DNA from 2 places in the Salinithrix halophila genome. Region 1 is predicted to be linked to the other one. Evidence: a T-box and tRNA genes for the amino acid it is inferred to sense, from the RefSeq annotation. Region 1 holds a T-box; the other holds one or more tRNA genes.
The links. The T-box of region 1 lies ahead of ACFOUO_RS16375 (valine--tRNA ligase). A T-box ahead of a tRNA ligase gene usually reads a tRNA of that ligase, here a tRNA-Val.
Positions count from the first base shown of each region.

Region 2: it encodes a tRNA-Val, which carries the amino acid that the T-box ahead of ACFOUO_RS16375 (valine--tRNA ligase) is inferred to sense. The anticodon was not compared.

Region 1 covers NZ_JBHSAP010000018.1:665,763-677,754, reverse strand. Annotated here, with positions in the region: gene ACFOUO_RS16395 (Ger(x)C family spore germination protein) at 1-615, shown strand, start outside; gene ACFOUO_RS16390 (hypothetical protein) at 648-878, shown strand; gene ACFOUO_RS16385 (GerAB/ArcD/ProY family transporter) at 908-2,002, shown strand; gene ACFOUO_RS16380 (hypothetical protein) at 2,614-2,775, shown strand; T-box leader at 2,914-3,143, shown strand; gene ACFOUO_RS16375 (valine--tRNA ligase) at 3,194-5,845, shown strand; gene ACFOUO_RS16370 (bifunctional folylpolyglutamate synthase/dihydrofolate synthase) at 5,949-7,292, shown strand; gene murC (UDP-N-acetylmuramate--L-alanine ligase) at 7,298-8,689, shown strand; gene ACFOUO_RS16360 (glycine betaine uptake BCCT transporter) at 8,870-10,393, shown strand; gene ACFOUO_RS16355 (SCO family protein) at 10,560-11,210, shown strand; gene ACFOUO_RS16350 (ABC transporter permease) at 11,243-11,992, opposite strand, start outside.
Region 2 covers NZ_JBHSAP010000003.1:32,459-44,450, forward strand. Annotated here, with positions in the region: gene ACFOUO_RS00455 (hypothetical protein) at 1-97, opposite strand, end outside; gene tsaD (tRNA (adenosine(37)-N6)-threonylcarbamoyltransferase complex transferase subunit TsaD) at 350-1,366, opposite strand; gene rimI (ribosomal protein S18-alanine N-acetyltransferase) at 1,329-1,829, opposite strand; gene tsaB (tRNA (adenosine(37)-N6)-threonylcarbamoyltransferase complex dimerization subunit type 1 TsaB) at 1,810-2,541, opposite strand; gene tsaE (tRNA (adenosine(37)-N6)-threonylcarbamoyltransferase complex ATPase subunit type 1 TsaE) at 2,541-2,999, opposite strand; gene thiL (thiamine-phosphate kinase) at 3,005-4,006, opposite strand; tRNA gene ACFOUO_RS00485 (tRNA-Gly) at 4,084-4,157, opposite strand; tRNA gene ACFOUO_RS00490 (tRNA-Pro) at 4,180-4,256, opposite strand; tRNA gene ACFOUO_RS00495 (tRNA-Leu) at 4,279-4,365, opposite strand; tRNA gene ACFOUO_RS00500 (tRNA-Leu) at 4,384-4,467, opposite strand; gene ACFOUO_RS00505 (DUF4386 domain-containing protein) at 5,004-5,702, shown strand; gene ACFOUO_RS00510 (threonine synthase) at 5,926-7,083, opposite strand; tRNA gene ACFOUO_RS00515 (tRNA-Lys) at 7,997-8,072, opposite strand; tRNA gene ACFOUO_RS00520 (tRNA-Gln) at 8,078-8,152, opposite strand; tRNA gene ACFOUO_RS00525 (tRNA-His) at 8,197-8,272, opposite strand; tRNA gene ACFOUO_RS00530 (tRNA-Asp) at 8,281-8,357, opposite strand; tRNA gene ACFOUO_RS00535 (tRNA-Val) at 8,363-8,437, opposite strand; tRNA gene ACFOUO_RS00540 (tRNA-Glu) at 8,444-8,519, opposite strand; tRNA gene ACFOUO_RS00545 (tRNA-Ser) at 8,549-8,641, opposite strand; tRNA gene ACFOUO_RS00550 (tRNA-Asn) at 8,646-8,720, opposite strand; gene ACFOUO_RS00555 (molybdopterin-dependent oxidoreductase) at 8,993-9,454, opposite strand; gene mog (molybdopterin adenylyltransferase) at 9,509-9,994, opposite strand; gene moaC (cyclic pyranopterin monophosphate synthase MoaC) at 9,997-10,485, opposite strand; gene moaA (GTP 3',8-cyclase MoaA) at 10,493-11,515, opposite strand; gene ACFOUO_RS00575 (molybdopterin-binding protein) at 11,494-11,992, opposite strand, start outside.

The sequences.
Region 1 (11,992 bases):
CTAGCGGGAGTTGAAATCAGGGGAGAAGAAGAAACAGGCGAAACGGAGGCGAATCTGAACACCATCACCCCCCCCTCTCTGGTGGTTATCGAATTGATGGGGGTACTCAACAAGGACAGGCTGGTCGGCTGGCTCAATCAGGAGGAAAGCAAAGGGTACAATTACATCAGAAATAACATCACGAACACCGTCGGTCACCTTCCCTGCCCCCAAGGAGGGAAGGTTGTCATCGAGGTAAAGGGGATCCAATCAAAAATCAAGGGAGAGATCAGGAAGGGGAAGCCGAAACTTACCGTAGAGATTAAGGGCGAAGGGAATGTGGGGGAAGTCGCCTGTAACATCGACCTCTCGAAGAAGCAAACCCTTTACGAATTGGAAAAAAGAACGGAACAACGGATTAAAAAAATGGCTGAGATGAGCATCAAAAAAGCGCAGGGCTACCGATCCGATATTTTTGGCTTTGGCGAGGCGATTTACCGCAGTGATCCGAATGTGTGGAAAAAGCTTAAGAAGAACTGGGACCGGGAATTCGTCAAACTCAAGCCTGATGTCAAGGTGGATTTCAAAATTCGGCAAACCGGGTCAGCGGGTAATTCTTTCATTGAAGGAATGTGACTTTTGACCGCGGCCTAAGAGGGGGGATCCGGATGTTTATGATTGGGATCTTTGTGGTGGTTGCTGCCATTCTATACATCGAAGTCCCGAAGTTAAAACAGCAAGGGATGAAAAAGGGACTGTGGCTTTTCTCGATCCTCCTTCTGTTTGGAACCGGGTTGAATATCGCTTACGGGTTGGATCTGGATATCCCAAACCCGTTGGATGGGGTCGTGCTTATTTACAAACCGTTGAGTGATTGGATATTCGGTTGGTTAAAGTGAGTCAGTCCTTAATTAGGAAGTGAGACGCCATGATGAACCAAGGCTACATATCGGGGCGCCAGTTTATGATTTTGGTTATTCTGTTTATGATGGGGAACGCGGTTTTGTTGACCCCTACCATAGTGATCGATTCGGCAAAACAAGATGCTTGGATCGCCGCCGCCTTGGGTTTGGTCGAAGGTGTGGTGATCGCTCTTTTGTATGACGCGATCGGAAGACGGTTTCCCGGTAAGACCCCTATAGAGTTTACGGGGGAAATCTTGGGGAACTGGATGGGTAAAATGGTTTCGTTCCTGTTTTTTACCTTTGCTTTTATAGATACCATCCTCATGTTGAATCAAGTGGGTGATTTCATTACGACCTACATTCTGGTTGAGACACCGATTCAAGCGATTCTTCTTCTTTTTTCTATCGTTCTGATCTTCGGGGTTCGGCTTGGGATCGAACCGCTTGCCCGTGCTGCGGAATTGTTGTTTCCATGGGTGGTCGCCTTATTTCTCATCCTGATCCTTACTTTGGCCCCCGAAATGAAAGGAGTACGGCTCGAGCCTATTCTCGCTGAAGGGGTAAAACCAGTTTTGGAAGGGAATATCCGTTATGTCGCATTCATTTTTGAAACGGTCATATGGTTTATGGTTTTTCCCGCCTTTACTCGGGCTAAGGCGACTAAAAAACCCTTTCTAATCGGGATGATTGTGGCTAACCTTCTGCTGGTAATGATGAATGCCGTCTCGGTATCGGTTCTTGGGGCTGACATCGCGAAGTTGTATAACTATACACCATTTAAGCTGGCGCAAAGAATCAGTCTGGGTCAGTTTGTTGAGCGTGTGGAAGTCATCGTGGCGGGGATATGGTTCATCACTCTCTTTATAAAAACAGCGATTAGTTTTTACGCTTCAGCCTTCAGCCTCGCACTGGTTTTTCGCCTCAAGGATTACCGGCCCTTGACTATGCCCCTGGGTCTTATCATGATTCCCCTCAGTTTAATATTCGTTCCGAATATCCTGTATCTCACCACTTTCACGAAGCTGATCTGGCCCCCTTTCACTGCGACGTTCGGGGTTCTTTTGCCCGTTCTTCTCTTAGGAGCGGCAATCCTCCGCCGTAAGGGAACGTCAGCTTGAACACGAGCTTCATGATCACCCCAACCGCTAACCCCGGCGGATGCCGGTGTTTTTTTGTGGTTAGATGGTGAAAAAAGACCTCAGTGTTCGTATTCACTTTTGCAGCTGGGGCTATCGAGAGGATTGGGGTATCCATGCGGTACGAAACGGTTTCATTGAGCGATTGGTTTTTTTCCCGAAATCGGCTGGTTTAAACGCAATTTTCTGGCTCGGGCGGTGCCTTCGGAGAGGATAGCGGGTTATCGCACCCGATGATCCGAGAAGCTCACGGCTTCAGCCATGGGAGAAATCACTTTCTCTTCCTTCGTTCTTCCAACCAGATTTCCATCATTTTCAGGGGGAAGAATAAGGCGGCAGAAAAAAATAGAGCCCTGAACCATTCCATGGGGATCACCCTTTCCATCTCTATATGACTCATTCGAGCGAATCCTCGTTGAAAGGTTTGCCTTCAACCAAATTATATGCGTAACGGAAACACAAAGTGTACACAAGTGTCGTGCTGCCTTTTTACGCGCCGGAAATGATGAAAGAGGGAAAAAGGGTAGACAAGCCGAGGGGAAAGGAGCAAAATAAACGTTGAGAGAAAGCATGAGGAGTAAGGGGGGTTCATCATGAGCACTGTGAAATCAACGGTCAGAAGCATGTACCGGGGTCTGTTGATTCTTCTCATCCTCAGTTTCCTGCTATTGAGTACGGTCCTGCTGTTGGCTTTTCTGGCCAATCCGCAGCTGATGTGGGAAAGCGTACAGCAAGCTTTTGGAATGACCCGCTGATTTACCGTAACTCCGGCACTTATTTCTTTATAAAAGCATCGACAACCCCAGGGCTGGCCGCTGTGGGTTTGTTGGTGTGCCGTTTCCTTGCGCCCCCGAGACTTTTTTGGTACAATTTAGTTCGCGAATGGGAAGCTCAAAAAAGTGATGACAGGGAGAGTAGGCAGAATTTAGCCTTTCAGAGAGGAGCCTCCCCGGCTGCAAGGGGTTCCAGGTGAAACTGTCGAAGGTCCCCCTCGAGCTGCCCGCCTGAAGGTTAAGTAGGGTGGGACGCGTCCCCGGCGTTACCGGGATCTCAGAGTGCATCGTAGGTTCTTTTTGAACGCGATGAATAAAGGTGGTACCGCGGAACTCCTTCCGTCCTTTGGATGATGAAGGAGTTTTTTATTTTTGTAAAAGTCGACAAAGGAGGGCTATGATGGCTGATCAAAAAAGCATGTCTTCGGCCTATGATCCGAAGCAATCCGAAGAGAAATGGAATGAGTTTTGGTTGAAGGAAGGTTTTTTCCGTGCTGGAAAACATCCGGAGCGGGAGCCTTTCACGATTGTCATTCCGCCGCCTAACGTAACCGGCAACCTTCATATCGGTCACGCTCTGAATATGACCTTGCAGGATATCATGACCCGCTTCAAGCGGATGAACGGGTATGACGCTCTCTGGCTCCCGGGGATGGATCACGCTGGGATTGCTACCCAGGCGCGGGTAGAGGCGCGCCTTCGAGAAGAGGGAGTCAGCCGCCATGATTTGGGTCGGGAAAAATTTCTGACCCAGGTATGGGAATGGAAAGAAAACTATGCCGAGATCATTCGCAGTCAGTGGCGCAAAATGGGCCTCTCCTTGGATTATTCCCGGGAGCGGTTCACGATGGATGAAGGGCTTTCCCAGGCGGTTCGTGAAGTTTTTGTCCGTCTGTATGAAAAAGGGCTCATTTACCGCGGAAAGTACATTATTAACTGGGATCCGGCAGCTCGAACGGCTCTTTCCGACATTGAAGTGATCCATAAAGAGGTGCAGGGGAAACTTTATCACATGGAATATCCCCTCACCGACGGCAGCGGTAAGATCCGGATTGCCACGACAAGGCCGGAAACGATGTTGGGGGACACGGGTGTCGCTGTTCATCCCGAGGATGACCGCTATAAGGCGTTAATCGGAAAGACGGTCCTATTGCCGATCGTGGATAGAGAGATCCCGATTGTTGCTGATGAACATGTAGATCCGGAATTCGGAAGCGGGGCGGTGAAGATCACTCCTGCCCATGATCCGAACGATTTCGAGATCGGTCGCCGTCACGACCTGCCCCAAATCCTGGTGATGGATGAGACAGGAACGATGAATGAACAAGCGGGTCCCTATCGGGGATTGGATCGATTCGAATGCCGTAAAGCCTTACTAAAAGATTTGCAGGAAGACGGGGTACTGGTCGAGGTTGAAGATCATGTCCACTCCGTTGGGCATAGTGAACGGTCCGGAGCCGTGGTGGAGCCTTATTTGTCCACCCAATGGTTTGTTGCTATGAAACCCTTGGCCGAGTCAGCCATCCAAGATACGCGGTCAGGGGAAGGCGTCCGTTTCATTCCGGGGCGGTTTGAGAAGATCTACCTCCACTGGATCGAAAATGTACGGGATTGGTGCATTTCCCGGCAACTGTGGTGGGGCCACCGGATTCCGGCTTGGTACTGTACAGATTGTGGAAAAATGCTCGTAGCCAAGGAAGATCCTGATACCTGCCCTCAATGTGGCGGAAAGAACCTAAAACAGGATGATGATGTCCTGGATACCTGGTTCAGTTCCGCACTGTGGCCCTTCTCTACCCTGGGGTGGCCAGCCGGTACAGAGGACTTGAAACGGTACTATCCAACGGATGTGCTTGTGACCGGGTATGATATCATCTATTTCTGGGTTGCACGGATGATTTTCTCCGCCCTGGAGTTTACCGGAGAAAAACCCTTCAAGGATGTTCTCATTACCGGTTTGGTCCGGGATGCTGAAGGTCGCAAAATGTCCAAATCACTGGGTAACGGAGTCGACCCGATGGATGTCATCGATAAGTACGGAGCAGATGCGATGCGATTTATGCTGTCTACCGGCTACACTCCGGGGAATGACCAGCGCTTCCGTTGGGAGCGGGTGGAATCGGCCCGCAACTTCGCCAACAAGATCTGGAACGCCTCCCGCTTTGCTCTCATGCACCTGGAGAAGGAGGAAGTTGGGGATCTTTCCCTGGGGGAGAACTTGTCTACAGCGGATCGCTGGATCCTCCATCGCCTCAATGAAACGGTGAGCGAGGTGACCCGCCAGCTGGATCGGTACGATTTTGGTGAAGCTGGGCAAGTACTCTATCAATTTATCTGGAACGAGCTGTGCGACTGGTATATCGAGTTCGCCAAGCTTCCTCTATATGGGACGGACGAACAGGCAAAACGGACGACCCGGGCGGTCCTAGCCCATGTCTTGGATCAATCCCTGAGGCTTCTTCACCCGTACATGCCTTATGTGACGGAAGAAATCTGGCAGCACCTGCCCGTGGATGGAGAAAGTCTCACGATTGCCGACTGGCCCTCTCCCCATTCGATGTTTGAAGCGCCAGAAGCGGTGCGTGAAATGGAAGTGCTGATTGAAACCATCCGTGCCGTTCGTAACATTCGCGCTGAAATGGAAGTAGCGCCCAAAAAACAGGTGGATCTACTGATCAGGGCTGAGGCCGAAACACTTCCCATCTTCCGTCACAACGAACCGGCAATTCGGCGTCTCTGTGGAGTGGAGAACCTGACTGTAGAGGTGGATCTGGCGCGTCCGGGCCGGGCGATGACCGCCGTCGTTACGGGTGCCGAACTATTCCTTCCTCTAGAAGGTTTGATCGATATCGAACAGACCATCACCCGTCTGGAAACCGAGAAGAAAAAGTTGGACAAAGAAGTGGAACGGGTGGAAAAAAAGCTCTCCAACCCTGGGTTTGTGGCGAAGGCACCGTCCCACGTGGTCGACGAAGAGCGGAAAAAAGGCGAAGAGTATAGGGAAAAGCGGACCAAAGTGGAAAATCGCCTTCAGGAGTTAAAAGGGAAGTAACCGGAAAATGGGCAGGCCCCCTGCCCGTTTTCTCTTTTGACTGTTATGATAGTATTGGTTTGGGGATTTTTCCGCATGGAATGGAAGAAGGGAACGAAGCGGCATGGCTGAAGCAATGGGATTCACCATAGCGGATGATGTGTTTCAGTGGATGAGAGAAGGGTGCTCCCAGGGCGTTCGCCCAGGGCTGGACCGGATGGAATGGATGTGTGCCCGTCTCGGCAACCCGGAACGCCGACTGAAAATCATCCACATTGCGGGCACTAACGGCAAAGGATCGACAGCCGCGATGACGGCATCTATACTTAGGCAGGCGGGTTATCCGACCGGAATGTTCACTTCTCCTTATTTGCAGCATTGGGGAGAGCGGATTACCATGGATGGGGACCCCATCCCGGAGTCCGAATTTGTCCGTTGGGCGAAAGTCGTAGCCGACCTGACAGAGGAACGGGCGGCGGCAGGGCTTGACCGGGTGACAGAATTCGAGTTTTGGACATTGGTTGCTCTTTTATACTTCGCCCGTGAGGCCGTTCCTTGGTTTGTCGTCTGGGAAACGGGTTTGGGCGGGCGGCTGGATTCCACCAATGTTGTCCTTCCCCTCGTATCCGTTATTACCAATGTAGGACATGATCATCAGGCGTTTCTTGGGGAGTCCATCCCAGAGATCGCTGCGGAGAAAGCGGGGATCATCAAGGCGGGAGTGCCGGTAGTGAGTGCCGTCGAAGACGAGGAGGCGCTTCTCGTTATCCGACAGCGAGCGAAAGAAAAAAACTGCCGTCTTTACCTGTTGAACCGGGATTTTAAAGTGGAATCCTTTCCTGAAAAGGGAGCGGAAGGGGAGGCTTTTACATTTATCGGTCCCTACCGTTCTCTTGAGAAGGTATCCATCCCTTTGAAGGGGGCGCACCAGGTAAAGAACGGGGCCATGGCCCTGATGATATGTGAGGTGCTGCGCCAGTTTTATGCAACGCTGCTGGATAAGGAGACAGTCCGCCAAGGGCTGGAGAAAGTGTTCTGGCCCGGCCGGTTGGAGACAGTGGCTGATTCGCCCCGCATTCTGCTTGACGGGGCTCATAACCGGGAGGGAGCCCTGGCACTTGCCGACGCTCTAACATCTTATGAATATGATCAGCTGCACTTTTTGACAGGAGTGATGGCGGATAAAGAACGGGAGAACATTCTCGCCCCGTTGCTGCCGCTGGTGGATACGGTTACGGCTACGCAAGCGAACCATCCCCGTTCTCTCCCGGCTGTCGAGCTGGCGGATACCATCCGGTCCCTGAATCCGGAGATCGCGGTTCGGATTGCCGAGAAACCATGGGAAGGGCTGGCTCAACTCCGAGAGGAAGCGGGAGGCCGGGATCTGATTCTGGTGGCTGGAACCCTTTTCCTGGTAGGGGAGATTCGTCACAGCCTAAGGACGCAGAAATGGGATAAAGGTGGGTGAGTGGGTTGCACAAAGGAGAACATGTACATTTTGTGGGGATTGGTGGTTACGGGATGAGTGCGATTGCCCGTGTGTTGCTGGAGATGGGGCACCGGGTGACCGGCTCCGATGTGGCCGTGAACAAATTGACGGAAAGCTTGGAAGTCAGAGGGGCAGAGATTCATCTCGGGCATGATGCTTCTCTCATTGATGGAGCCGACCGTGTGGTCTATTCTTCCAGTATTCCCAAAGGTAATGTGGAGCTCAAAGCGGCTGAAGCACAAGGGATTCCTGTCCTTCACCGTTCGCAAATGCTAGCAGCCCTTCTAAACGATAAAAAGGGAATCGCGGTCGCCGGTGCACACGGCAAGACGACGACTTCTTCGATGATTGCTCAGACATTGGAGGAAAATGAAGCGGACCCGACTTATGTGATCGGTGGCGAGGTAGTCGGCCTCGGCAGTAATGCCAAAGCGGGTCAAAGTGAATATGTGGTTGCGGAAGCGGATGAAAGTGATGGGACTTTTCTTGAATACTATCCCCATATTGCGATTGTTACCAATATTGAACCCGACCATCTAGAGAATTACGATGGCGATTTTGAAAATCTGAAGAAAGCCTACCAACAGTTTCTGCGCCAAGTTAAAAAAGATGGGGTTGCTGTCCTAGGCTGGGATGACGGGTATTTGCGGGAGATCGCCGGAGAGTCTGACGCTCAGGTGATCACGTATGCTTTAGACCGTCCGGCGGATTATACCGCCGTTGATATTAGGCAGCGTTTCAACGAGACCCGTTTCACCGTGAAACGGGGAGAGGAAATTCTGGGCGACGTCATGATCCAGGTTCCTGGTCGCCACAATGTGGCCAATGCCCTGGCGACGGTTGTGGCCTGCCTCGAAGCGGGACTTTCCTTCGAACAGATCGTTGAAGGGCTGGCTCGCTTTCAAGGGGCAAAACGTCGTTTCCAGGTTATCGGGGAAGCGGATGATATTCTGGTTGTCGATGATTATGCTCACCATCCGACGGAGATCCGAACCACCATTAACGGCCTGAAAGCGATGGAACGCCGGATTGTCGCCGTATTCCAGCCTCAGCGGTATTCACGGACCCACCTCTTGATGGAGGAGTTTAGTCGTGCCTTTGGAGAGGCTGACCAACTGGTGATTACCAGTATTTATTCTCCGCCGGGAGAAGCCCCCATTGAGGGGGTCACCTCAGAGAGGCTGGTGGAGATGGTGAAGGTCAACAGCAATCCCCATACCGTATTCCGTAATACCAAAGAAGATGTGGAAGCCTATCTGATCGAACAAGTCCGCCCCGGAGATCTGGTGATTACCATGGGGGCTGGCGATATCTGGCGTGTCGCCCACAATCTGGTCCCTATTCTTGAAAAGCGGAAAGAGCAAGCAAGACAATAAGATATTTGCCCGCCCTTCAAAGGCGAGCGGTGCTCTTAAAAAAGCAATTTTCCGATACATGAAATGGGAGGAAATTCCCGATTATAGGAAGAAGGAGGGACATGGAGGTTTCACGCTGATTGATTTGGGGTAACATAAAAACGTTAAAGTGATAGCATGTTTGGATAAAGGTGGGTTAATGTGAAAAAAGTCTCAAAGTCTGTTTTTTACACATCGGTTATCATCTCACTTCTTTTCATCGTCTGGGGTACGGTGGCACCTAAAAATGTTGCTGCAGTCACCGGAGATATCCAGGAGTTTCTTCAGGTCAAATTCGGATGGTTTTACCTCCTAGCAGCGACGGCTTTTTTGATCTTTGTGCTTATGCTGGTATTTACCCGGTACGGGAACATCCGGCTTGGAAAAGACGATGAGAAACCGGAATACGGGTTTATCACTTGGTTTGCGATGCTTTTCTCCGCTGGTATGGGTATTGGTCTTGTATTCTGGGGTGTTGCAGAACCTCTTACTCACTTTACCAGCCCTCCGATCGGTGAAGGTGGGACTCGGCAGGCAGCGGAAAATGCGATGAAATACTCGCTGTTTCATTGGGGCCTCCATCCCTGGGCCATCTATACCTTGATTGCCCTTGCTTTGGCCTATTTTAAGTTTCGCAAGGGCGCCCCTGGCCTGATCAGTGCTACCTTCACCCCTTTGTTGGGGGATCGGGTAAACGGACCGATCGGTAAAACGATCGATATCCTGGCGGTCTTTGCTACCGTTTTCGGAGTTGCCACATCTCTCGGGCTCGGTGCTGCCCAGATTACCGGGGGTCTCTCCATCGTTTCCCCTGCCATCGATAATACCTTCACAACGCAACTGATTGTAATTGCTGTCGTCACTGTCCTATTTACGTTTTCTGCCATATCGGGGCTGGATCGGGGTATCCGAATCCTCAGTAACGTCAATATTACGTTGGCCACCGCTCTGATGTTGTTTCTTCTATTTGCCGGACCGACTATGTTCATCATGAACTCTTTTGTCACCACTATCGGCGCCTATCTGCAAGATTTGCCTGAGCGGAGCCTCCATATCACGCCTTTCCCGAAATCCCAGGAAGCTGCCTGGACCCAGAGCTGGACAATTTTTTACTGGGCATGGTGGATCGCTTGGGCACCTTTTGTTGGAACGTTCATCGCTCGGGTCTCCCGAGGTAGAACCGTGCGAGAGTTCATCCTGGGAGTTCTTGCCGTTCCTACTCTCTTTAGTGCACTTTGGTTTGCGGTATTCGGCGGCAGTGGGCTCTATGCCGATATGTTCAATGACTTGGGCATTTCCAAGATCGTTACCGATCAGGGTCCGGAATTTGCCCTCTTCAAACTCCTTGAGAGCGTCCCCTTGGGGATGGTTTTAACCGTGTTGGCCATTCTGCTGATCAGTACCTTCTTTATTACCTCAGCGGATTCCGCTACGTTCGTTTTGGGAATGCAGACTACCAATGGCAGTCTCAACCCCGCCAACTCAGTCAAACTTTTATGGGGGGCTATCGTCGCCGGTTCCGCCGCTGTGTTGCTCGCTTCCGGAGGCTTGCAGGGGCTCCAGACGGCGTCGATTATTGCCGCTTTCCCCTTTACCTTTATCCTGATTGGGGTGGCTGTTTCTCTGTTCAAAGCGTTCCGTGCAGAAAATCCAGCACCCCGACGAAGCCGGGTGAAAACAGGTTAACCAATCCGAATCATGAACCCTCGAGAATTTCTCGGGGGTTTTTCAATCGGTATTTATCAATATTGTGACGGGGCTGTTTTCTCTTTCGGGAAATCGATTACACTGGTTAAGGAAACCTTGTCGCTGGATGCTTGATGCGGCGGAGTGAAAGGAGAGGTCAATCTTGGTGAAAAGACGGCGTCGATATCATCGAGGGGTGTTGCTCGTGGCTGTTGTTTTGTTGCTTGCGGGAACCGCCGCTGGATGTGGTGCTCCCCAAAAGGAAGAATCGGCAGGCGATCAAAAGCAGGAAAAGCGGCAACCCCTTAACTGGAAAGTTCCTGAATACGAATTCACCGACCAGGACGGCAAACCTTTCGGTTCGAAAGACTTAAAAGGACAACCCTATCTGGTGGATATGGTTTTTACCCGTTGTCCGGATGTTTGCCCTCCGATGACAGCCAATATGGTCCAATTGCAGAAGAAGATGAAAGTGGAGGGGGCGGAAGTGGACATCGTCTCTTTCAGTGTCGATCCTCATCATGACACACCTAAGGTGCTGAAACGTTTTGCAAAGAACCACCATGCAGATCTCACCCGCTGGCATCTGCTGACGGGCTATCGTGAAAAAGAGATCAAAAAATTGGCCTACAAGGGATTCAAAAGCGAAGTACAGAAGAGAAAGCCCCAGTCTAAGGGGGATCCGCTCACCATTAACCACCCGGTTTCTTTTTTCCTTGTGGACGGTGAAGGGAAGGTATATGAACGCTACAACGGCTTAGATCCGGAGGAAGAAAAGATCATCGAAGATATTAAGCGACTGAAAGGTCAAGAATAGAAAAAGGTCCCCGATCGGGGACCTTTTTTTGTTTAAGCAAGGGATTTTTTCTTTTGGCGGGGGATCCATCCCCAGCCGAGCAGCCAGCCGGCTCCCCATCCGAGGAACAGGAGGGGGAGTCCCCAGGTTGAGGGGGCGTACCAGAAGAGGGGTTGGGGAAGCAAAATCAGGGTGGATTGTACCCCGATGATCCGGAAGACGAGGCGGGAGAGGTCCCGCTGTTTCTGTCCTTCTGGCAGGGGATAGAGACGGAACCAAGGCTGAAACCGATGGATGCGCCGGATCCAGGGAAGCTGGATCCCGGTGACGAAGAGCGCTACCGCCAGAATGATTATCCCCGTCGGCAGGGAGGGGCGAAACGTCAGTAGGAGGATTGCCGCTACCAAGGTTAGCCGGAGGGTCGCGCCAAAAGGCTCGCTGTGACGGAGGAATGTGCGAAGGTACAGATAGAGATAGGTATTATCCGGACGGCTGGAAACTGCCCCTTCCAAAAAGGCAAGCCAGCGCCGTGGGCGAACTTCGTTACGGATATGGGGCACTTCGACGAACTGGCTGGCAAGCCGGTAATAGGCGGAAACCGTCTGCTCTTCCTGAGCGATCAGCCTCTCCCAAGGGATGAGGGAAGATGGTGGCTGGCGGTGGAGCTTATGCCATGTGATCAACCCGAGCCACAAGAGAGCGGCAGGGATCAGAAGGGGATGAAGGCGGCCTTCGAAAAGCCAGAGCAGAATCAACAGGTTCGTACCGCCCCGCAACCAAAGAGAGGAGAGAGAAGGCGAGCC
Region 2 (11,992 bases), on a different contig from region 1:
CTCCCAGCTTCCCAGGCTGTGCGGAAACCTTGAGATTTTCTCCGTTCCATCCCCCTGCCAGCAGAGAAAGGATAAGCACCAACCAGCCGATTCGCAACAACCGCCCCTCCCTCAAACATTCCACACTCCATAGCTAGGGTTCCCCAAGCCTGTGGTTGTATGTCCCCAGATCCTCCACAAGGTATCCACAGTTTTATCCACAATCAAACCACCGATATCTCGTTATCCACACAACTTATCCACAAAACCCACAGACATCCCCCTCTTTTTATCCACATCCATCCACAATGGAAACAGCTTTTTCTTCGGCAAAAAACAAAAGAACGGCGCTTAACGCCGTTCTTTTCCCTTACACTAAAGATAGATTGGGTTCTGCGTTCAGGTTTAACCCGGCCAGTTGACCGTCCCGGAATCGGTAGGTACCGGCGGCTGCGATCATGGCCGCGTTGTCTGTACACAACTTCAAGGGAGGCACTCGCAGATGCAGACCTTCCTCTTTACAACGGAGAGTAAGAGATTCCCGGAGGTGAGAGTTGGCGGAGACCCCTCCGGCCAGGACCAGCTCGGAAACTCCCTTCATTTTCGCCGCTCGGATGGCCTTTTCCACCAAAACTTCGACAACGGAATCCTGAAAGCTGGCAGCTAAGTCCGCTTTGTTCAGTTCCTCTCCCCGTTGGCGGGTATTATGGAGGAGATTGATGACCGCTGATTTCAGCCCGCTGAAACTAAAATCGAGAGAGTCCGGTTCCAGCCAGGCCCGAGGGAGATCCAATGTGGCAATCCCTTCCTTAGCCAGCCGGTCGATATGGGGGCCTCCGGGATAAGGCAGATCCAGCACTCGGGCCACCTTGTCAAATGCTTCCCCCGCGGCATCATCCCGGGTTTTGCCCAACCGTTCGAACCGGTTGTGATCCGGCATATAGATGAGCTCCGTATGGCCCCCCGAAGCCACCAAGGCCACGAGGGGAAACTGTAAAGGTTCCACCAGATGGCTGGCATAGATATGACCCGCTATATGATGGACCCCTACCAAAGGCAAGCCAGCAGCAAAGGAAAGGGCCTTCGCCGCTGAGACCCCAATCAACAACGCCCCTACCAGCCCTGGTCCCTGGGTAACAGTAACAGCGGACAGGTCGGTCAGCCGCACCTCTGCTTCATCCAAGGCTTGTTGGATAATCTGCGTTACCCGTTCCACATGGCGACGGGAAGCCACTTCCGGCACCACCCCGCCAAAACGGCGGTGTACATCCATCTGGGAAGAAATGAGATTGGATTTTAGGATATGTCCGTTTTCCACCACAGCTGCGGAAGTTTCATCACAGCTTGTCTCAATACCCAGCACCAAGCACTTCTCTGTCTGCTTCATCGGATCCTCCATCCAGTTTCGCCCACATGATCATGGCATCTTCTTGGTTATCTGTATAATAACGCGGTCGGATGCCCGTCATTTCAAAGCCTTTTTTTCGGTACAGTTGTTGGGCGATCGCATTGGAGACGCGCACCTCCAGGGTCATGCTGTCTGCTCCCGCCTCCCGTGCCAACGCCATCATGCCGTCGATCATCATCTCCCCGATCCCCCTCCCCCGGTAATCGGGATGGATGGCGATATTGGTAATATGCGCTTCATTCAAGATCAGCCACATTCCACAGTAGCCGATGACACGGCCTTCCTTCTCCACCACCATATATTGGGCAAATTGATTGTAAGCCAATTCGTTGTAAAAAGCCTGCCGTGTCCAGGGAGTGGTGAAAGAAGCCTGTTCCACTTGCAGGACGGCGGGAATGTCCCCCAGGGTCATCGGCCGAAATTCAATCGGTAGACGCTCCATCCTTGGTCACTCCGTTCGTCTGACCCTTCAACCATTTGGCTTCCGCCTCGGCCAGTTGCAGATAATTCGGGGCAGCATCTTCCAGTTCCGGATCTTCGCCCCGCCTCCGGCTGGCGATGGCCAACTCTCCCAAAAGAGAGGCACGAGACACATTTTCTGCAGCCAACCCGAAATGGGCTTCTCCTCCCAGCACCTCAATAATCCGGTCACGAAACCGAGCCGTATCATCTCCTAAAAAGAGAAGCGGCCCCTTCCCTCTCAACTCCATCAGCCACTGATCCAAATCGATGACCCGCTCCGGGAGCGCTGGGATGACCTCCCCCAGCCTCCCTTGATACAATCCGGTATAGACCCGATTGCGACGGGCATCAAACAGCGGGACGACCCCCCCGGGAAACCGGAGGCCGTTCATCGCCAATACCGCCAGACTGGATACACGGTACAGGGGAATATCCCGGCTCCAGGCGATCGTCTTGGCGGTAGTAAAACCGATCCGTATCCCCGTATAGGAGCCTGGGCCGCCCGCAACGGCCACAGCATCCAGATCAGACACCGACAGATCCAGATCCTCTAGCAGGCGAGCGACGGTGGGCATCAATCGAACAGAATGATTTTTATGTAAGTTCGTGGTAACTTCCCCGAGGAGGCCCCCTTCCTCCATAACGGCCACTCCCAATACCAGGGTCGACGTATCTATGGCCAACCACTTCATCACGCTTTTCCCCCCCGGCAGATTCGTTCCTCACACTCATCCGGCGGGAGAACGGTGATTTCCCTGCCGCCGCTTTCCAAATGCCGGATGGCTACCCGAATCAACCGGTCCGGCAGCCAGTTCTGGATCCGTTCTGCCCATTCCACCAGCGTCACTCCGTCTCCGTAAAAGTACTCATCCCACCCCAGTTCCTCATCGGGGGAGTCCAACCGGTAAACATCCATATGGTAAAAAGGAAGCCGTCCTTCTCCATACTCCTTGATAAGCGTGAAGGTGGGGCTGTCAATCGATTCTTCTATCCCCAATCCTTTCGCTACCCCCTGGGAAAAGGTCGTTTTCCCCGCACCCAGATCTCCCTCGAGGGCAACCACATCCCCAGGTTGGAACCGTTCAGCTAGCCGACCGGCTAATTCCCGCGTCTCATCCGCGCTGTTGGTAACAAATCGACATCCTTTCACTTGGATCACCCGTTTGCCGCAAAATGGTTATACCCTTTTTGAGTTAATGGTTTTCGTTTCCCGTTTTCTACATAGTCTACCCCTGGGGTTCCCGCTTCCACCCAGCCGACGGGGATCAGGTCAATTCCGCAAGCGGTCGCCCGCTCCCGGAGTGCCTCCCAGGTGTCTCTGGAGCCTGTCCCCAAAAGCTGAAAGTCCTCCCCGCCACTCAACGCCCAGTTGAGCGGATCGATTCCGCACTCCCATGCATAAGCCCGCATATCCGGCGCCAAAGGAATTCGCTCCCCCTCCAGCACCAGCCGGACTCCGCTCGCTTCGGCAATCTCGGAAGCCTCCTGCGCCAATCCGTCACTGATGTCATCACAGGCCGGGACTAAGCCGGAGGCAAGGAGCAAACGGCCTGCATCCACTCGGGGAATAGGGCGTTGATGAGCTTGAACCAAGGAGGAAAAACACCCTTGCCACTCCTCAGCATCTTCCCGTTGAAGGAGATGAAGCCCGGCAGCAGAGCTCCCCAAATCTCCCGTAACAAAGACGATATCCCCCGGTCGGGCAGATGATCGCAACAGGGCTTTCCCTTTCTCCACTTCTCCCAGCAGCGTGATTGTCAGGACCAGATGCTTCGGAGAACGGACGGTATCCCCGCCAAGGATGGATACTCCGAAGCGCTGGGCCGCTTCTCCCAATCCCCGGTAAACCTCCGCCAATTGGCCATCCGACCACTCTTCCGGTGCCGCCAGGGAAATGACCGCCCCAATGGGATTGCCGCCCATGGCCGCGATATCACTGATATTGGCAGCCATCCCCTTCCAGCCGATATCCGAGGCGGCCATGGTACAGGGAAGGAAATGAACGGTTTCCATCATCGTATCACAGGTTACCACCAGGGACATCCCCGACCGAGGACAGATAACGGCGGCGTCATCTCCTACGTCCACTTCCACCTCGTTTCCCGGTCGGGGCCGGTGCCGAAGCAACTCCCGGATCAACTGGAATTCATCCCTCATCATGGACACCCCTTCCCCTTTCATCTTCGACAAAAAACCTATACAAAAACCGCAGCCGATAAGCTGCGGTCCGTCTTTGGAGCGGGTGAAGGGAATCGAACCCTCGCATTCGGCTTGGAAGGCCGATGTTCTACCACTGAACTACACCCGCATAATCACTGGTTCTCTTTTAATGGTCGGGGTGACAGGATTTGAACCTGCGACCTCCTCGTCCCGAACGAGGCGCTCTACCAAGCTGAGCCACACCCCGGAAAGCAATGAAGAAAGAAAATTGGTGCGGTCGGCGAGACTCGAACTCGCACGGCCTTGCGGCCACTACCCCCTCAAGATAGCGTGTCTGCCGATTCCACCACGACCGCCCGTTTCTTAAAATTGTCTGGTGCGGGTGGAGGGACTCGAACCCCCACGCCGGAGGCGCTAGATCCTAAATCTAGTGCGTCTGCCAATTCCGCCACACCCGCAAAATAACGCTGTTTCAACCTCTGATTGGCTTCAGCGTCGAAATGTCTTCGCCTCGCGTCGACAAGAACTATCTTACCACGGGGCATAGGTTGAGTCAAGCGGTTTTTCAAAAAAGAAGTGAGGGATCCTTTTTTGGCTGCTTATCTAGGGTTCCTTTTGGGCATTTTCATAGATTTACCAGATGACTTGAGGTATCATTAAGAGACATAGGCAAGAAGAATCGTCGTTGTCCTGCCCCTTGGGTTAAGTTTCGACAGAAGGGGGGTAGGACAGTGGAGCTGGTTAAAATCGGCCTTTGTCAAGATAGTTATCGCAATTTACTTGAAATTATATTAAGACAAAAGAAAAGCGATTGAAACGATCTACAGACACATTGAGTTTTCTAGAATAGGAAACGAATTCATCTAAGAAAGGGTCATAATATTTTTGGTAGTGTCCACTTTCTTGACAGAGGCCTAATCATATTAAAGTATCTGTTTTATCTTACCTTACCATGTTATATTTTTTAAAGGTAGATATTATAGGGAGGTTAAATATGTTGAGAAAGAGTGCAAGTTCAGATAGAAGGTCTGCAGTAATTACTGGATTGTTATTAATAGCCGGGATGGTTGCGGGTATATTTAGTGTTGTTCCTGTTATAGATGGAGCAGACTACATAGTCAAGGCTATTACATATGAAAACCAGGTACTAATAGGAGCGTTTTTCCAGTTGTTAATGGTTGCTGCATATGTTGGTATTCCTATTTTGATGTATCCAATTTTAAGTAAGCATAATAAAGGTTTAGCTCTTGGATCTGTTGCTTTCGGCATTATTGCAGGTGTGTTCATTATTATTGGTGTAATCATTCTTCTGTTGCTATTGACATTAAGCCACGAATTTACAAAAGTTGGAACTCTGGATGAATCGTATTTTCAGACCTTAGGTGGATTGTTGCAAGCAGGACGTGATTTGGTAAACCATGTGGCAACGACACTGGCATTTGTTTTGGCTATGCTCTTGTTTAACTGCATATTTTACCAAACAAAACTAGTTCCACGTTGGTTGTCAGTTTGGGGTCTTATTGGATCTACATTGTCCATATTGGCAAGCTTATTATTTATGATTCGCTTCATCGGTCTGGATGAAACCTACATGATGTTGAACATTCCAATAGCCTTTCAACAATTGGTTTTGGCTATATGGCTAATTGTTAAAGGCTTCAACCCAACGGTACAGGATTCTGTATCAAATTAGTATGAAGGCTCTAGAAAAGCAGGTGTAAATGAAATGAATAAATAAGAAAGTTTTTGGGACAAAACAGCAAGCATACAGGTTGCGGTTGAAGTCAAGCAAGACGGATGAGGGGTACGAGATACGTAGTTTTTTTAAAGTCAGAAATGCGGGGGTTTTCTCTTACCTTAACAGACCACGTTAGAGATCAACGACGCTTATGGAAGCCCCCCGATTGATGCTCCTCTCACAATTTCCATCCATGGGACGTTCCAACCGCTATCACATACTCCTCCGGCTTTATCCATCGTTTTTGAATCAACTGACGGGCAGCGGCTAGAATCGTGGCGGAGGACAATTCCAGATAGAGCCCATGCTGCTCCAGTTCCTCCTGGGCGGCAGAAGCTTCTTCGGCACCGACTACCACAGCACTACCCTCGGTCTCCTGTAGTGCTGATACTGCCTGCCAAGCAACCGTGTTGCCTCCAATGGAAAGAAGCGGTGTATGGCCATCGGTAAACTCCTTGCGCCAGTCTTCTCCCACCAAGACTTCACTCAGACGTGGGATCGGCTCTATGGCTACCAAGCGGGGGATACGCTGGATGAGACCGATACGAGATAACTCATCAAAGCCTTCTTTGATTCCCCACAGTAGATCTCCGCGAGAGGTCGGTACCAGTACGGCATCGGGTGCCCGATTCCCTGACTGTTCGTAGATTTCATAGGCAATCGTTTTATAACCCTGAACACCACAGGGGTGGCTTCCGACCGGGGGATTGATGTAATTCGTGACCGGGAAATAGCCCTCTTCTTCCACGAAACGGTGCATGAGCTCCCAGCGTTCATGGGGCTGATTCATGAGAAGCAACTTTGCTCCAGTGCCTTGGATCGCTTTTTGTAACCCTTTGTTGAGGTTTTCTTGGGAGATGACTACACAGTCCAGCCCAGCAAAAGCGGCATAGGAGGTCACCGACAAGCCGGCGTTTCCACTCGATGCTGTGACAAGGACACGTGCGTCGGTCTCCAATGCCCGAGCTATAACGAGGGGACTAAAGCGGTCCTTGTGAGAACCGGTGGGGTTTTGTCCTTCATCTTTCATCCGAAAAGAGCTGATCCCTAGCTTGTCAGCTAGGCGAGGAAGCTCCAACAACGGGGTATTTCCCTCACCAAGCGTTGGAAAAATCGTATACGGCAACCGATTTCCATAACGCATCATGCCCGGTTTCTTCCCATCCCGATCCCAAGGGAGCATGGAACGGTAATCCACTCGCAGGCTAGACGGATGTCCCGATTGCCGGCAAGCCGGACATCCAGTAAAAAAGTCTCCCTCCTGATAAGAAGTACCACAACGGATACAGGTCAAACCCTTAACAAGAGGGTTCCGGCAAAACGTATGAATGGTCATCCCCTCCCAGTCCTTGTTGTCTCTTTATTCCGGCTTAAAATGCCTATCCAGGTTGGGACATAGTAATATGAATAAACTAGATTAGTTCTTCTAATTATTCTTGCCAATGCCGTTTAAAATCCCGATCCAACTGTTTCAGCAAAGCCGTTGGCTCCCTCTATTTATCCTTCTATAAATGATAGCACAAATTATTTAAAGGAGCGCGGACGACAGAGGAAACCCCGTTTGTAATCATGTCCAGTCATGAAAACAAAAATCCCCGACCGTTAGGCCGAGAATGGGTGTTCATCCAATTAGTCAGGTTGTAGATGGGCCATGAGCCAATCAAACGTAACCAACGACACGAGCGTGAAGAGAACAAAAAGGCCAATAAGGATACCTATTATTTTAACGAACTTGTATCCACTCATTACTTACCTCCCTCAGGGTTTTCATCCCTACTGCTGAAAAGATTCTAACAATCCGTCTTAACGATGTGATCCTCCCTGGCCTGAAACCCTTAAATCCCCAGTACTGAGGCGATCACCAAGGTCATGAAGGTAACAGCCGCTATCATCTTAAAAAGACAGCCCATGGGGGTCCCCCATTTCTTTTTTGCTCATAAAAAAGAACTCCTTGTAACTTATACGTTTTTTGGTATATTTGTCGAGGTTCCCTTTCGCTGTTTTTCCAAACCTTTACCGATATTCTGTATGATTGCTCTTTATAGCTGTCTTTTTCTATTAAATTTAACAGCCAATCTCAAAAATATCCCGGCACAAACCCCCGGGCCCATCTTCAAACCAAAGCCAGTTGTTTCTCCCGGCTTCTCTTGTCAGATGAATTTGTTTTCGTGAGTAGGAACCGACATATCTGCACATACTAAAAGCGGCAAACCATCCTGTCGGATTGGTTTGCCGCGTACGTTCTATATTGGTGAGCCATGCAGGGCTCGAACCTGCGACACCCTGATTAAAAGTCAGGTGCTCTACCAACTGAGCTAATGGCTCACGGTTGGCTGGGGCGGTAGGGATCGAACCTACGCATCACGGAGTCAAAGTCCGTTGCCTTACCGCTTGGCTACGCCCCATCACTTCAATAGGATAGAAGGATAAGGGTGCTTTAATAAAAAATTGGGGCGACCAGTGGGAATCGAACCCACGAATGCCGGAGCCACAATCCGGTGCGTTAACCACTTCGCCATGGCCGCCATAATAATGGCGGAGCTGACGGGACTCGAACCCGCGACCTCCGGCGTGACAGGCCGGCGTGAACTCCAACTTCACCACAGCTCCGCGTATGGTGGACGGTGACGGGATTGAACCGCCGACCCCCTGCGTGTGAAGCAGGTGCTCTCCCCCTGAGCTAACCGTCCGATACCTGGTGACCCGTAGGGGATTCGAACCCCTGAATGCCAGCGTGAAAGGCTGGTGTGTTAACCGCTTCACCAACGGGCCTTGTGTCTAAAGCGCTTGTGGAACAAATATGGCGGAGAGAGCGGGATTCGAACCCGCGCGGGGCCATAGAGCCCCCTAACGGTTTAGCAAACCGTCCTCTTCGGCCTCTTGAGTATCTCTCCTCATTGGCTCCTCCGGCAGGACTCGAACCTGCAACCTACCGGTTAACAGCCGGACGCTCTACCATTGAGCTACGGAGGACCACTTGAAAGCGACATGATTCATTATAACGGATGAGAGGAGAAAAAGCAAGAGTTTTTTTAACCTCTTAACCGCCGCATTTCATATGAGGCCCGTCCCTCAAGGCGCTTTAACAGAGTAGCATACATCTGATGAAGACGTCAACGGTTTTTTCGAGAAAAAATCGCCTGATATTCTCCTGCTCAAAAGGGCTGATCGAAGACTGTATGAAAGGGAACCGATGTCCTGTAGAATCCTTTGTGGTCGTCGAGCCTATATGTCTCCATGGCCCTTCAACGGTGCTTCAGACGAAGAGTATCCGGCGAAAGGGTTTGTCTGAAGCCGAAAGATGCCGACCGGTCTGCATCTTCCTTCTCCCGTGCGACCACTTGCACCTCGGTGACGGATTTGACATTGAGGCAGTTACTGCTCCCGTCAGGAACGTAGAGACGGAGGGGTCCTCCTCGTTCAAGAGGGCGTCCCTCCTGACGCTGATAAAGGAAAAAAGCTTGCTCCAATTCCTTCAGGGGAATATCCGCCTGAAATTCGTCCGCAGCGATAAAGCGTACATGGGTTGCACCGCGGGTAAGCACAGCATACCCTAGAACGGCTTTTAAGCTGACCGCCTTCCCGTCCACTCCTGGTACCCGTTCCTCGGGACGGACGGACCCATCATTCATTCGGTTGGCGATTTCCTCTGTCAATTCATAGGGAGACTCCACCGCTCCCACTACCTTCACACGCCAGTTTCCCATCAAATTCTCCTTTCCATCGACCCTCTAATCCGCCGTTGATAGATCCAGCCCCGGTTAATCGTGATCACCGAATCTTTCAGTCAATATTTCCAAGGCATGAGGAAGCACATCGAGGATCGCCTCTAGGCACTCACGTACTGCTTTGGGACTTCCCGGCAGATTGATGATCAGCGTAGAGCCTCGAATTCCTGCCACCGAGCGGGAGAGGACAGCGAACTTCGTTTTTTCCAATGAGGCGAGTCGCATCGCCTCGGGAATTCCCGGCACCTCCCGCTCGATGACGGAACGGGTGGCTTCTGGTGTAACATCCCGGGGAGCAAACCCCGTGCCACCCGTGGTGAGGATGAGATCCACCTGTTCCTGATCACACATACGGATCAGGGTGCGGCGGATCACTGCCCACTCGTCGGGGATCACCTCATGGACGATACGTTCCCCGCCGATACGCGTAACCAGGGTAGCAATTTCCCTGCCGCTCCGGTCTTCCCGTTCACCCCGGTAGCCTTTGTCACTGGCGGTTAAGATACCAACGCGCCACATGCTCATCTTTCCTCCCGTTGATAATCGCCGCTCTTGCCCCCGGTTTTGGATAGAAGGCTTGTCTCTTCCACCGTCATCCCTTTATCCAAGGACTTACACATATCGTAAATGGTGAGAGCGGTCACGGAAGCGGCTGTCAGGGCTTCCATCTCGACGCCGGTTACGTTGTCCGTCTTTACTGTCGCCTCAACCACCAGTCGCTCCACCCCTTCATAGGAAAAAATGATATCGGCTCCCCGGATCGGAATCGGATGACACATGGGAATCAGTTCCGGCGTTTTCTTGGCAGCCATGATCCCCGCCACCTGGGCTACCGCCAGTACATCCCCCTTACTTACGCTCCCTTCCCGGATCGCCGTCAGGGTTTGTGGTTGCATACGGATGACGGCTCTGGCTGTCGCTGTCCGCCGGGTGACGGCTTTTCCGCTCACATCGACCATGCGGGCTCGTCCTTGATCATTGATATGGGTAAACGGATTTTCCTGGTTCATCCTCTTTTCAACCCCCGATATAAGACATTTCTACTTTCTTGCGAGGCGCGGTCGGGGTATCGGCGAGGCGTTCTTCCGAGTAACGGTCCTGCCGGTCCCGCCAAATGTTTCGAATGTGATTCGCCAACTGTTCATCGGTTTCCGCTTCCCGCAAAGGGCCTCGCAGATCGGTCCCCTCTGAAGCGAACAGGCAGGTATACAGCCGACCGTCCGCCGACAGGCGGGCCCGGGTGCAGCTACCGCAAAAGGTATCCGTTACCGAGGAGATGACGCCGATTTCCTGATCGCTTCCCTCGTAACGATAACGGGATGCCACTTCACCGAAGTAATTGGGATCAACGGGTACAAGAGGCATCTCCCGATGAATACGGTTCACGATTTCCTGTTTGGAAACCACCTGGGAAAGATCCCACCCGTTGCTATTCCCTACATCCATGTATTCAATAAAGCGAAGGATGTGGGCTTTATCCCGGAAAAAACGGGCCATGGGCAAGATCTGACTTTCATTGACCCCTTTCTGGACAACCATATTCACTTTAACCACCAAGCCAACCCGGGCGGCAGCCTCGATTCCCGAAAGGACACGGTCGACGGCGGATCGCCTCCCGGTCATCTCGGCAAAGACGGTTTCGTCCAAGGCATCGAGGCTGACATTGATTCGATCCAGGCCCGCATCCCGAAGTGCTTCCGCCTGCTTTTCCAGCAGAGAGGCGTTGGTGGTCAGGGCCACATCACGGATCCCCGGCACCCCTTTAATCATCCGAACCAGTTGGGGAAGATCCTTGCGGAGAAGAGGTTCCCCTCCAGTCAGACGGATTTTTTCCACACCGAAGCCCGAAAACAGGCGAACGAGTCGTGTGATCTCTTCAAAGGTAAGCAATTCTTTGCGGGGTAAAAAGGGATAATCAGGTCCGAAAACCTCTGCTGGCATACAGTACCGACAGCGAAAATTGCAACGGTCAGTGATGGATACCCTCAGATCTCGGAGCGGTCGTCCCAATCGGTCTGTCACTGGTTCTGGTTGTCCCATGAGACCACCCCTTCGTTTGATTGTTCCAATTTTTCTCCCGTCGACCGAGTGCTATAACCAGGCAGTTCCTCCGCCGCCTGCTGGAAAGCTCGGGATCGAAGGGTGGAAAGGAGCCTCCCTCCTCCCTCCGTTTTCAAGGTGGCGTTTGGAAGCCACAAATCCAGGGGGAGGATTCCAGCGGGGATAAAGGAAAGGCCAAATGGGTGCGCCGCCGTCCGGGTTCCAACAGCCACGTCAGCAGTTCCTGAGGCCACGGCTGCCGCCGCCTTCAGGAGAGTCGGCTCTCTCCGCAATCGCCCCTCCAGTAGCTCCTCTGCCTCTCGGTACTTCCTATCCAACCCGTCATCCAATCCGCTCCCAGCAGCCGGACGAATGAGACCAAGGTCTGCCTTGGGAATACCCTTCCCCCCGAATATCCTTCCCCGATTTTCCGGCATCGTTAGCCAGCCCCACTCCCGTTCCACCAAGCGAAAGAAA